Regions from separate parts of the Roseateles sp. FW301-B2 genome, predicted to be linked through region 2. Evidence: predicted binding sites of a transcription regulator. Region 2 holds the regulator's gene; each other region holds the start of a gene.
What was found. The regulator sigma-54, encoded in region 2, starts transcription at its own class of promoters, with help from an activator protein. The targets are predictions, from matches to a motif close to TGGCANGNAANCTGCTTT.

Region 1 (4,312 bases), on a different contig from region 2:
CCTGCTGCAGATCGCGGTAATGCTGCTGCTGATACGCACGCTGGAACGCTGGCGCCCGGTGGAGCCGCTCAGCGACCGCGCCGCGGTGCGGGTGGACATGCTTTACACCCTGATCCACCGGCTGGGGCTGTTCCGCCTGGCGATGTTCTTCAGCCTCGATCTGGTGCTGGACGGCGCCTCGGGTCAGATGCGCTTGCTGGGCCTGCCGACCTGGCAGCTCGACGCGCTGCTGGGCCTGGCCGAGCTGCCCTGGGCCAGCTTCCTGCTCTACCTGCTGGTGTTCGACCTGGTGAACTACTGGCTGCACCGTGCCCAGCACCAGTTCGGCTGGTGGTGGGCCCTGCATGCGCTGCACCACAGCCAGCGCCAAATGACGATGTGGAGCGACAACCGCAACCATCTGCTCGACGATGTGCTGCGCGCTGCGGTGTTCGCGCTGCTGGCGCGCTTCATCGGCGTGGAGCCCGGCCAGTTCGTGGCCCTGGTGGCGCTCTCGCAGCTGATGGAAAGCCTGCAGCACGCCAATGTGCGGCTGTGGTTCGGGCCGCTGCTGGAGCGCGTGCTGGTGAGCCCGCGCTTTCACCGGCTGCACCACGCGATCGGCATCGGCCATGAGTCGGGCGGGCGTGGCACGCTGGGCGGCCACAACTTCGCGGTGCTGTTCCCGGTCTGGGACATGCTGTTCGGCACCGCCAATTTCGAGCTGCGTTTCGATGCCACCGGTGTGCGCGACCAGCTCCCAGGCGAGGGCGGGCGCGACTATGGCCGCGGCTTCTGGGCCCAGCAATGGCTGGGTCTGCGGAGATTGGTCGGGCGTTGATATGCTCGACCTCTCCAAAGCGGAGGAATGAGCGAAAAATGATCCATGCCACCGGCCGTATCGCCGATGCCTTCTGGCGCGCCGCCGCCTATTGCCTGCATCCGCGCGTGATCGCGCTCTCGCTGCTGCCGCTGCTGATATCGGCCGTGCTGGCCGGCGTCTTCATGTACTTCTTCTGGGAACCCGCGGTGGCCGGCGTGCGCGCCACGCTGGAATCCTGGAAGCTGATCGACAGCCTGCTGGGCTGGCTGGACTATGTCGGCGCCAGCGGCTTTCGCAGCGTGATGGCGCCGCTGGTGGTGCTGGCCCTTGGCATCCCGGTGGTGGTGGTGCTGAGCCTGCTGATGGTGGCGCTGCTGATGACGCCGGCGATGGTGCAGCTGGTGGCCGCGCGCCGCTTCCCGGGCCTGGAACTCAAGCGCGGCGGCTCGGTCTGGCTGAGCGCGGCCTGGTCGCTGGGCCACACCCTGCTGGCCCTGCTGGCCATCGTCGTCAGCATGCCCTTCTGGTTCATCCCGCCGCTGGTGCTCTTCATCCCGCCGCTGATCTGGGGCTGGCTGGGCTACCGCGTGTTTGCCTTCGATGTGCTGGCCGACCATGCCTCGGCGCCCGAGCGGCGCCGGATCCTCAGCGAGCACAAGGGCCCGCTGCTGGCGCTCGGCCTGGTGACCGGCTATCTGGGCGCCGCGCCCGCCGCCATCTGGGCCTTTGGCGTGCTGACGATTGCGCTCGCGCCCTTTCTGGTGCTGATCTCTGTGTGGCTCTACACCCTGGTGTTCGCCTTCACCTCGCTGTGGTTCGCGCATTACGCGCTGGCCGCCTTGCATGAGCTGCGCCAGGCCGCCGCCGGGCCGGTGGTGGAGGTGCTTGATCCCTTGCCCGAGCAGGCCCAGACCACGGCCGCGCCGCCGTTGCTGCCATGAACATCGGCCTCATCATCATTGGCGACGAGATCCTCTCGGGCAAACGCCAGGACAAGCACCTGGCCAAGGTGATCGAGCTGCTGGCCGCCCGCGGCCTCACGCTCAGCTGGGCCCAGTACCTGGGCGACGAGCGCGCGCGCCTCACGGCCGAGCTCGCGCGCGCCTTTGCCAGCGGCGACCTGGTGTTCAGCTGCGGCGGCATCGGCGCCACGCCCGACGACCACACCCGCCAGGCCGCCGCCGCCGCGCTGGGGCAAGACCTGACCCTGCACCCGCAGGCCAAGGCCCTGATCTGGCAGCGCGTGCAGCAGATCGCGGCGGAGCAGGGCAGCGAGATCGCGATCGATTCGCCGGATGCGCAGCGCCGCTTCCAGATGGGCGAGTTCCCGGCGGGCGCGGGCATCATCCCCAATCCCTACAACCAGATTCCGGGCTTCTTCGTCGGCACGGTCTACTTCGTGCCGGGCTTCCCGGTGATGGCCCATCCGATGATCGAGTGGGTGCTGGACCAGCGCCATGCCGATCTGCACCGGGCGCTGGGTACGCGCGAGAAGTCGCTGATCGTGCTGGGGGCACTGGAGGCCACGCTGGCGCCGCTGATGGAACGCATCGAGGCCGACTTCCCCGGCATCAAGGTCTTCAGCCTGCCCAGCGTCGACCATCCGCAATGGGGCCGCCATATCGAGCTGGGCGTGAAGGGCGACGCCGATCGTCTGGAGCCGGCCTATGCGGCGCTCAAGCAGGGGCTGTCCCAATATGGTGCGCGCATTGGCACCGAGTTGGTGCGATAAGAGCCCGACCGCGGCACTTGATTGGTGCGCGGTTCGGTGGCCGCCCTGGCGGCGTCATGGTGACGCAAGCCCCACAAGCGCATAATCCGCGGGCCAGCGGGCATGCACCGCGCTGGCGCTCGGGCTGCGCCGGCTGGTCTCAAGTTGGCACGCAACCTGCTTACTTAAACGGTGCATGAGTCGGGCCCCGTGCATCCGCATGGACCCAGACCCCCGCCGAATTCTCAGATCCGATCTACCCCCGTTCCGCTAGGAGTGATTGATGGCCAAGACCGTCGCCGACGTGATGAAGATGGTGAAGGAAAACGAAGTCAAGTTCGTCGACTTCCGCTTCACCGATACCCGTGGCAAAGAGCAGCACGTTTCCGTGCCCGTGTCGCATTTCGACGAGGACAAGTTCTCCTCCGGTCATGCCTTTGACGGTTCGTCGATCGCTGGCTGGAAGGGCATCGAAGCCTCCGACATGCTGCTGATGCCGGATCCCGACACCGCCAATATCGACCCCTTCTTCGAAGAGCCGACCCTGATCCTGTCCTGCGACGTGGTCGACCCGGCCGACGGCAAGGCCTATGAGCGCGATCCGCGTTCGCTGGCCAAGCGCGCCGAAGCCTATCTGAAGGCCTCCGGCCTGGGCGACACCGCCTACTTCGGCCCCGAGCCCGAGTTCTTCATCTTCGACTCGATCCGCTGGGGCAATGACATGTCCGGCTGCTTCTTCAAGATCGAATCCGAAGAAGCCGCCTGGAACACCGGCAAGGAATACGAGCACGGCAACAGCGGCTACCGTCCCACCGTCAAGGGCGGCTATTTCCCCGTGCCCCCGGTCGACGCCGGCCAGGACATGCGCTCGGAAATGTGCCTGATTCTGGAACAACTGGGCATCCCGGTCGAAGTGCATCACCACGAAGTGGCGAACGCCGGCCAGATGGAAATCGGCACCAAGTTCAGCACCCTGACCAAGCGCGCCGACTGGCTGCAACTGCAGAAGTACGTGATCCAGAACGTCGCCCATGCCTATGGCAAGACCGCGACCTTCATGCCCAAGCCCATCGTTGGCGACAACGGCTCCGGCATGCACGTGCACCAGTCGATCTGGAAGGACGGCAAGAACCTGTTCGCCGGTGATGGCTATGCCGGTCTGAGCGACTTCGCGCTGTACTACATCGGCGGCATCATCAAGCATGCACGCGCGCTGAACGCCATCACCAACCCCGGTACGAACTCGTACAAGCGTCTGGTGCCCGGCTTCGAAGCCCCGGTGAAGCTGGCCTACTCGGCCAAGAACCGCTCGGCCTCGATCCGCATCCCCTATGTGGCCAACCCCAAGGGCCGCCGCATCGAGGCGCGCTTCCCCGATCCTTCGGCCAACCCCTATCTGTGCTTCGCGGCACTGATGATGGCCGGTCTGGACGGCGTGGAGAACAAGATCCACCCGGGCGAAGCCGCCACCAAGGATCTGTACCACCTGCCGCCGGAAGAAGACGCGAAGATCCCGACCGTCTGCCACAGCCTGGACCAGGCGCTGGACTATCTGGACAAGGACCGTGCCTTCCTGACCAAGGGCGGCGTGTTCACCGACAGCTTCCTCGATGCCTACATCGAGCTGAAGATGCAGGAAGTGACGCGCTTCCGCATGGCCACCCACCCGGTCGAGTACGACATGTACTACTCGCTGTGATGGGAGCGCGCGGCGTGCGTGTTGAGAAGCAACACGGCGCGCCGCAGGCTGCCAGGGCAGGAGAGGGACGGCGCGAGCCGTCCTTTTTTGTTGCTGCGCC
Region 2 (4,312 bases):
GACCACAATGTGCGCGAGACCCTGGGCATCTGCGACCGCGCCTACATCATCAGCGAGGGCGCCGTGCTGGCCGAGGGCACCCCGCAAGAGATCGTCGAGAACCCGGACGTGCGCAAGGTCTATCTCGGCGAAAACTTCCGCATGTAAGCGATGAAACCGTCGCTGCAGGTACGCCTCTCCCAGCATCTGTCGCTGACGCCGCAGCTGCAGCAGTCCATCCGTCTGCTGCAGCTCTCCACCCTGGAGCTGAACCAGGAGGTGGAGCAGATGCTCACCAGCAACCCGCTGCTGGAAACCGACGAGGAGTTTGGCGAGACCGCGCCGGTGCGCCTGGATGCGGCGGCGCCGCTGCAGCGCGAGGACTCGGCGGCCGAAGTGAGCGCGGAGAGCAGCGGCGAGGGCGAGGCGGTGGCCGAGATCAAGGGCGACGACTTCGGCACCACCGAGCGCGACGACTGGGAGAACGGCACCGAGCGCGACGACTTCGACGGCATCCGCGAGACGCCCGGCACGGGCAGCGGCAGCGGCGACGACGATGGCGAACGCCCCGAACAGCAAGGCCCCGGCATCTCGCTGCAGGAGCATCTGAACGCCCAGCTCGCCGGCATGCAGCTGAGCCAGACCGACCGCGCCGCGCTGATGGTGCTGATCGAGTCGCTCAACGAGGACGGCTATCTGGAAGACAGCCTGGAAGAGCTCACCGAGGCGCTATCGGGCGATGCCGATGCCGAGGCGCGCGAGGAGCTGCTGGACACGCTCAAATGCGCGCTCAAGTGGCTGCAGAGCCTGGAGCCGGTGGGCGTGGGCGCGCGCAACCTGTCCGAATGCCTGCTGCTGCAGTTGCGCGCCAAGCCGCGCAGCCAGGCCCAGGTGGTGGCGATCCTGATCTGCAAGCAATACCTCGAGCTGCTGGCCAAGCGCGACCTGAAGCGCCTGATGTCGCTCACCGGCGCCGACGAGGCCTTGCTGCGCGAGGCCCAGGGCATGATCACCGAGCTGGAGCCCAAGCCGGGCCGCCAGTTCGCGCGCAGCGAGGCGGCGGCGGTGGTGCCGGACGTGATCGTGCGCAAGTCCGGCCGCGGCTTCCGCGTCACGCTCAACCCCGACGTGATGCCCAAGCTGCGCATCAACGAGCTCTACGCCCATGCGTTGCGCCAGACGCGCGGCGGCGTCAGCAATTCGCCGCTGGGCACGCAGCTGCAGGAGGCGCGCTGGTTCATCAAGAACATCCAGCAGCGCTTCGACACCATCCTGCGCGTCTCCGAGGCCATCGTGGAGCGCCAGAAGGGCTTCTTCTCGCATGGCGAGCTGGCGATGAAGCCGCTGGTGCTGCGCGAGATCGCCGACGAGCTGGGCCTGCACGAGTCCACCATCTCGCGCGTCACCACCGCCAAATACATGGCCACGCCCTGGGGCACCTTCGAGCTCAAGTACTTCTTCGGCTCAGGGCTCAACACCGAGGCGGGCGGCAATGCCTCCAGCACCGCGGTGCGCGCCCTCATCAAGCAGTTCGTGGCCGCCGAGGATGCCGCCAAGCCGCTCTCGGACAGCCAGCTTTCCAGCATGCTGGAGGAGCAGGGCATCCAGGTGGCGCGCCGCACCGTGGCGAAATACCGCGAAGCGCTGAAGATCGCGCCGGCCAATCTGCGCAAGGCCATGTAGCCGGCCTCAGATTGAGAAACATCAAGCCTTGATGCCCGCGGACTGGGTACCGTGGCATCCCTCGATGTCCGCCCCGTCCCACCTCGACCTGCCCGCCGTCCATGCCTGGAGGCGCTGGCGCGCCTGGGCCTTGCTGGCGCTGGTGCTGGCGCTGGCCTGGGTCCTCGCGCTGGGCTGGCTGGCCAATGAACGCGAGGCGCTGCGCCACCACGAGGGCGAGAAGCTCGAGGGCCTGGTGCGCACCCTGGACGGCATCGTCGCGCAGCAGATGATTGCGGCCCATGCCGCGCTGCAGACGGTGGCCTCGCAGGCGCCGGGCTGGCGGCCGGCCCAGCTGCAGCAGGACGGCGAGCCCCTGATGCGCACCCTGACCCAGGCCATGCCGGGCGTGCGCGCGCTGTTGCTGCTGGACGCCCAGGGCCAGGTCAGGGCCAGCTCGCATGTCGACCTGCTGCAGCTGGACCTGCACCAGCACGCCGCCGTGCAGGCGCTGCGCGCCCAACCGCAGGCCGGCATGCTCTATTTGTCGCCCCCCCTGCTGGACCCGCCGGCCGGGCATGCCATCAGCCTGGCCCGCCTGCTCTTCGATCACCGCGACCGGCCGGTCGGCCTGGTCATGGCGCTGCTGGACCCGCACTACTTCGCCCTGCTGCTGCAGACCGCCCAGCCCTCCGAGCAGACCTGGGCCGCGCTGGCGCATCAGGACGGCATGCTGTTCACGCTGGCGCCCGAGCAGCCGGAGCTGATGGGGCGCAATCTGCTGGAGCGGCCGGGCTCGGTGCTGCAGCAGCATCTCAGCGAGGGGCGCGAGGCCAGCCTGCAGCTGGCGCATTCGCGCCTCACCGACGACTTGCGCCTGGTGGCCACGCGCAGCGTCCACGCCGCCGGCCTGCCGGTCGACAAGCAGCTGGTGGTGGCGGTGGGGCGCACGCTGGCCAGCGTCGAGGCGCCCTGGCTGCGCCAGCGCCAGGCGCTGCTGCAGCTGGGCCTGGCGCTGAGCCTGGGCGCCGCGCTGACGCTGTGGCTCTGGCAGCGCCGCCGCGGCCTGCTGGCCCGGCTGCGCCAGCAGGCCGCGCAGGCGCTGAAGGCCCAGGCCGAGCAGACCCAGGCCATCCTCGACAACATGGTCGATGGCGTCATCACCATCGACCGCCATGGCGTGATCGCCTCGATCAACCCGGCGGCCTGCCGCATGTTCGGCTACCAGGCGCGCGAGCTGCTGGGCGGCAACGTCAACCGGCTCATGGCCGAACCCGAACGCAGCCTGCACGACGCACATATCAAGCGTTATCTGGAAGGCGGCGCGCCGCGCGTGATCGGGCTGGGCCGCGATGTCAACGGCCTGCGCAAGGACGGCCAGAGCTTTCCGATGAGCCTGGCGGTCTCGCACATCGAGCGCGACGGCGAGCCGCTGTTCATCGGCCTGACGCGCGACATCACCGAGCGCAAGCGCGCCGAGGCCGCGATCGAGCAGCTCGCCTTCTACGACCCGCTCACCGGCCTGCCGAACCGCCGCCTGCTGCTGGACCGCCTGCACCAGGCCCTGGCGGCGAGCCGGCGCGGCGCGCGCCAGGGCGCGGTGCTGTTCATCGACCTGGACAACTTCAAGTCGCTCAACGACACCCTGGGCCACGGCATGGGCGACCGCATGCTGCAGGCCGTGGCCAAGCGCCTGCAGGCCTCGCTGCGCGCCGAAGACACGGTGGCGCGCTGGGGCGGCGACGAGTTCGTGGTGCTGCTGCAGGACCTGGGCCAGGACGCGCGCCGCGCCGCCCTGCATGCCGAGGCCGCCGGCGAGAAGCTGCTGCGCGTGCTGGGCCAGCCCTACCACCTGGACGACAGCGCGCACCACAGCACGCCCAGCATCGGCATCGTGATGTGGGGCGAGGCCGAGTCCAGCGCCGAGGAGCTGCTCAAGCACGCCGATCACGCGCTCTACCAGGCCAAGGCCGCGGGGCGCAACCGGCTCTGCTTCTTCGACCCGGTGACCCAGGCGGCGATGGCCGAGCTGGCCCTGCTGGAGGCCGATCTGCGCCAGGCGGTGAACTACCAGCAGTTCGAGCTGCACTACCAGGCCCAGGTCGATGCCGACGGCCGCCTGCTGGGTGCCGAAGCCCTGCTGCGCTGGCAGCATCCGCAGCGCGGCTGGATCTCGCCGGCCCAGTTCATCCCGCTGGCCGAGCATTGCGGCGTGATCGGCCAGCTGGGCGAATGGGTGCTGCAGCAAAGCTGCGCCCAGCTCAGCGCCTGGGCCCAGGTACCGGCGCTGGCCGGGCTCAGCCTGGCGGTGAACCTGAGCGCACACCAGTTCCGGCAGAAGGGTTTGCTGGGCTTCATGCAGCAGCTGCTGGCGCGCAGCGGCGCGCCCACCGACAAGCTCAAGCTCGAGCTCACCGAGAGCGCCCTGGTGGAAGACGTGGAGGCGGTGATCGCGCTAATGGGCGAGCTGCGCCGCCTGGGCCTGCGCTTCTCGCTGGACGATTTCGGCACCGGCTATTCCTCGCTGGCCTATCTGAAGCGCCTGCCGCTGGACCAGCTCAAGATCGACCAGAGCTTTGTGCGCGATCTGCTCACCGAGCCGAATGCCCAGGCGATTGCGCGCGCGGTGATCCAGCTGGGCGACAGCCTGGGCCTGGCGGTGATTGCCGAG
Region 3 (4,312 bases), on a different contig from region 2:
GCGGTCTGGGAGCTCTATGCCTATACGCTGGGCCGGCTGGGCCCCAAGCCCACCATGATCGAGCGCGACGACCAGATCCCGCCGCTGGCCGATCTGCTGGCCGAACTGGCCACCGCGCGCGATGTGGCACGGCGCGTCGCGCAAGACCTGACCCCGGCCGCCGCGGTGGGAGCGTTCGCATGAGCCTGCTGGCGCAGCAGCGCGGGCTGCAGGCGACGGTGCTGGAGGGGCGTGCCGCCGATCAGACGCTTGCCGGCCTGCTGACCGAGCGCAGCCTGGCGCGGCTGGCCGTCTATGCCCATGCCTACCGCGCCCGCCTGCTGGGCGCGCTGCGCGACAACTACGAGGTGCTGGCCCTGGCCATGGGCGACGTGGCCTTCGATGCGCTGGGCCATGCCTATATCGATGCCCGGCCCTCGCAGCAGGCCTCGATACGCTGGTATGGCGATGCGCTGGCCGACTTCATGGACGGGCCTTACGCCGCGCGGCTGCCGCATGCGGCGCTGTGCGATCTGGCACGCATGGACTGGGCCCTGCGCGGCGCCTTCGACGCCGCCGCGGCCACCCCGATGACGCTTGCGCATCTGCAGGCGCTGGCGCCCGAGGCATGGGCCGGCCTGCCGCTGCGGCCGCAGCCCAGCGTGCGGCTGTTGGCGCTGGACTGGGCGGTGGAGCCGGTCAGGCGCGCGCTGCGCCAGCACCGCAGCGGCGCGGCCGAACCCGAGCTGCCCGAGCCGCTGGCGCAGGCCCATGGCTTGCTGGTCTGGCGCCAGGGCCTGGAGACGCGCTGGCGCTCGCTCGCTGCCGAGGAAGCTGCGCTGCTGCAAAGCCTGCTGAGCGCGGGCGGCACGTTTGCGCATCTGTGCGAGGCGGCAGCGCTGGCGCAAGGGCCCGAACAGGCCGCCGCCGTGGCGCTGGGCGCGCTGCAGCAATGGCTGGCCGACGAGCTGCTGCAGGCGCCCCCGGTTACCTAACGGGTACAGCGCCGGCGCGGCCGCTGCACTAGGATGCCGCGGCGTCCTTCCCGCTGCCCCGTCCATGCAACAACCCCGCCTGTTCTCGCTCGCCTGGCCGCTGTTCCTCGAGCTTTGCCTGGGCATTGCGGTGGGCCTGATCGGCACCCTGCTGGCGGCACGCATCTCGGACAGCGCGGGTGCCGGCTTCGCGCTCGCCAACCATGTGGCGGGCACCTTGTTCATCCTGTTTCGCATCGTCGGTGCCGGCATCAGCGTGGTGATCACGCAGAGCCTGGGCGGCGGGCGGCGCGAGCTCGCCGATGCCAGCGCGCGCGCCGCCCTGGGTGCCAGCAGCTGGATCGGCGGGCTCACCGCCTTGGCCGCGGCGCTGGCCGCCGCGCCGCTGCTGCGCCTGCTGAATGCGCCGCCCGAGGTGCTGCCGCTGGCCGCGCCCCTGCTGCAGGCACTCGCCCCCGCGATGCTGCTGGATGCCTGGAACGCCTCCATGGCCAGCGTGATGCGGGCCCATCTGCGCACGCGTGACACCCTGGCGGTGCTGGTGGCGATGCAGATCGTGCAGCTGGGCCTGGCGATGCCCTTCATGCAATGGCTGGGCCTGCCAGGCTTTGCCCTCGCCCTGCTGTGCAGCCGCAGCCTCGGCCTGCTGCTGCATCTGTGGCTGTGGCGTAGCCGCCTGGGCCTGCGCCCGCAGTGGGCCGACTGGTGGCGGCTGCCGCGCCGCGAGCTGGCCGGGCTGCTGCACATCGGTCTGCCCGGGGCGGCCGAGAACATCGCCTACCGCCTGGCCTTCATGGTCAGCATCGCGGTGGCCGGCCAGCTGGGCGCCGGTGCCCTGGCCGCGCATTCCTATGCCTCGCAGCTGATGTACTTCGTGCTGCTGTTCGGCCTGGCCACCGGCTTCGCGGCCGAGATCGTGGTCGGGCATCTGATCGGCGCCGGCCAGCTGCATGCCGCGCACCGGCTGGTGCGGCGCGCGCTGGGGCGCGGCCTGCTGGTGAGCGTGGCGGTGGCCACTGCGGCGGCGCTGGCCTCGCCCTGGCTGCTGCGCCTGTTCACGCACGACCAGGCCATCGTCGCCCAGGCCGTCACCCTGATGTGGCTGACGGTGATCCTGGAGCCCGGCCGTACCTTCAATCTGGTGGTGATCAACGCGCTACGCGCCACCGGCGACGCGCGCTATCCGGTGCTGGCCGGTGCGGCCTCGATGCTGGTTGTGCTGGCCGGCGGCAGCTGGCTGCTGGGCCAGGTGCTGGGCCTGGGCCTGGTGGGCATCTGGATCGCCTACGCCGCCGACGAATGGCTGCGCGGCCTGCTGATGTGGCGGCGCTGGGCGCGCCATGGCTGGGTGCCCCATGCGCGCGCGGCGCATCGGCGCCTGCGCCGGCAGGCCTCGCATTGAAGGCTCGGGCATGAAAAAACCCGCAGCCTGCAGGAGGCTGCGGGTCGCGTTGCGGGCTGGCGGCGCGCGGCCGCGCTTGCCCGATCAGGCGGCCTTGCGGCGACGCGCCACGGCGGCTGCCGCGGCGGCCAGACCCACCAGGGCCAGCACGCCGGGTTCCGGCACGCGGTTCGGCGGCTCCACCTGGTCGCCCACATAACCAATCAGGTTCTTGGTCAGCTGCTGCGAGTTCGGCAGGTCGTACTGGTTCATCATGAAGTTGACGTCCAGGATGGTGGTCAGGGCACCCTTGCTGGCGCCGGACAGGCTGCCCACGCCGAATGCAATGCCGGCGCCCAGCGAGCCGTCGTTGCGCGAGGTGATCCAGTTGCCGGTGCCGTGGCCGGTGAAGCAGCCGGAGGCCGCGTAGTTCACGTTGCTCACCGCGTTCGGGCCGTCGAAGGGGGCGTACACCTTCTCGAAGCCATCGAAGCAACCGTTGAAGCCGATGCTGCCGCCGCCCAGGCCGCTGATCAGCGACAGGATGGAGTTGTTGCGGCTCATGAAGCTGGAGTTCTCGCCCATCAGGAACAGGCCACCGCCCGCCGACAGGAAGGCGCTGTATTCGCTCGTCGCGCCGGCGTCGAGGCCGGTGTTGAAGCGCACGTCCCAGACCTGCGAATAGCCGGCCAGCGAGAGCGGCAGGCTGTCGGCCACGGTAACGGTATTGCCAACGGCCAGGTGCAGGGCCTGCAGGTTGTTGGTCACGGCGGTGGTGGTGCCCACCTCGGACGTGGTGGACATGCCATTCACGATCAGGATCGGGCCGGCTTGCGCGGCGGTCAGGCCACCCAGTACCAGGGCGGCGCAGAGGCTCTTCAGTTTGTTCATTTGTAACTTTTTTGCGTTGATGAAAAGGACCCGGCCCCTGGGATGCAAATAGCGGGCCAAAGGGAAAATCCTTATGAATCAAGACTTGAATATCGAGATCTCTTGCATGTGTAAGAAATGTCGACAAGTGTTTTCGGCTGCTTGTTACATCTATGCCCGGCCGCGGCCACATGGTTTCTCCGCTGGCCGGCGCAGCCGGCGCGGCGGCCGGGCATGATGCGGGCTTCCGAAAAAAGGATGTCTGCCATGCGTCTCAAGACCACCTGCGCCACGGTCATCGCCACCGCCACCCTGCTGCTGAGCAGCGCCGCCTTTGCCGCCCTGCCGGTGGGGGCGCCGGCGCCCGACTTCGCAGCCGATGCCGCGCTGGCGGGCGCGCCCTACAAGTTCAGCCTGGCCGCCAGCCTCAAGCAGGGGCCGGTGCTGCTGTACTTCTATCCCAAGGCCTTCACCAGCGGCTGCACCGTCGAGGCGCACCTGTTCTCCGAGGCCACCGAGCAGTTCAAGGCGCTGGATGTGACGGTGCTGGGCATGTCCAACGACGACATCGAGACGCTCAAGAAGTTCAGCACAGAGGCTTGCCGCGGCAAGTTCGCGGTGGCGGCCGATGCCGGCGCCAAGGTCATGAAGGACTACGACGCCGCGCTGAAGATCGTGCCCGGCATGGCCGACCGCATCTCCTACCTGATCTCGCGCGACGGCAAGATCGCCGCCGTGCATGCCAGCATGAGCCCCGAGGGCCATGTCGGCGCGATGCTGAAGGCGGCGCAGGCGCTCAAGGCGGCGGGCAAGTAAGCGGCGCGGGCGCGGGGAGGGCGGGCCGGTCGCGGTGACAATGTGCCGCCAGCCTCTGCCGCCTCACCCACCGCCATGCCACGAGCCCTGTTGCCGCGAATTGCCAGCCTGCTGATCAGCCTGCTGGCGGCCACGGCGCTGATCTTCGGGCTGCTGGAGGTGCTGCCCGGCAATGTGGCGCAGCTGATGCTGGGCAGTGAGGCCACGCCCGAGGCGGTGGCCGCGCTGGCCGAGCAACTGGGCCTGCAGCGGCCCGCCGCGCTGCGCTACC

Region 1: the regulator sigma-54 is predicted to act here: its motif matches at 2,680-2,697, upstream of glnA (type I glutamate--ammonia ligase).
Region 3: the regulator sigma-54 is predicted to act here: its motif matches at 3,288-3,305, upstream of AC3WQY_RS09680 (PEP-CTERM sorting domain-containing protein).

What each region holds. Positions count from the first base shown of each region.
Region 1 is NZ_JBYTBE010000001.1:107,568-111,879, forward strand. Features, by position in the region: gene AC3WQY_RS00465 (sterol desaturase family protein) at 1-820, shown strand, start outside; gene AC3WQY_RS00470 (EI24 domain-containing protein) at 859-1,743, shown strand; gene AC3WQY_RS00475 (competence/damage-inducible protein A) at 1,740-2,534, shown strand; gene glnA (type I glutamate--ammonia ligase) at 2,797-4,212, shown strand.
Region 2 is NZ_JBYTBE010000031.1:27,029-31,340, forward strand. Features, by position in the region: gene lptB (LPS export ABC transporter ATP-binding protein) at 1-147, shown strand, start outside; gene AC3WQY_RS19020 (RNA polymerase factor sigma-54) at 151-1,662, shown strand; gene AC3WQY_RS19025 (bifunctional diguanylate cyclase/phosphodiesterase) at 1,727-4,312, shown strand, end outside.
Region 3 is NZ_JBYTBE010000011.1:27,250-31,561, reverse strand. Features, by position in the region: gene bufB (MNIO family bufferin maturase) at 1-183, shown strand, start outside; gene AC3WQY_RS09690 (HvfC/BufC family peptide modification chaperone) at 180-974, shown strand; gene AC3WQY_RS09685 (MATE family efflux transporter) at 1,039-2,376, shown strand; gene AC3WQY_RS09680 (PEP-CTERM sorting domain-containing protein) at 2,461-3,246, opposite strand; gene AC3WQY_RS09675 (peroxiredoxin) at 3,493-4,041, shown strand; gene AC3WQY_RS09670 (ABC transporter permease) at 4,117-4,312, shown strand, end outside.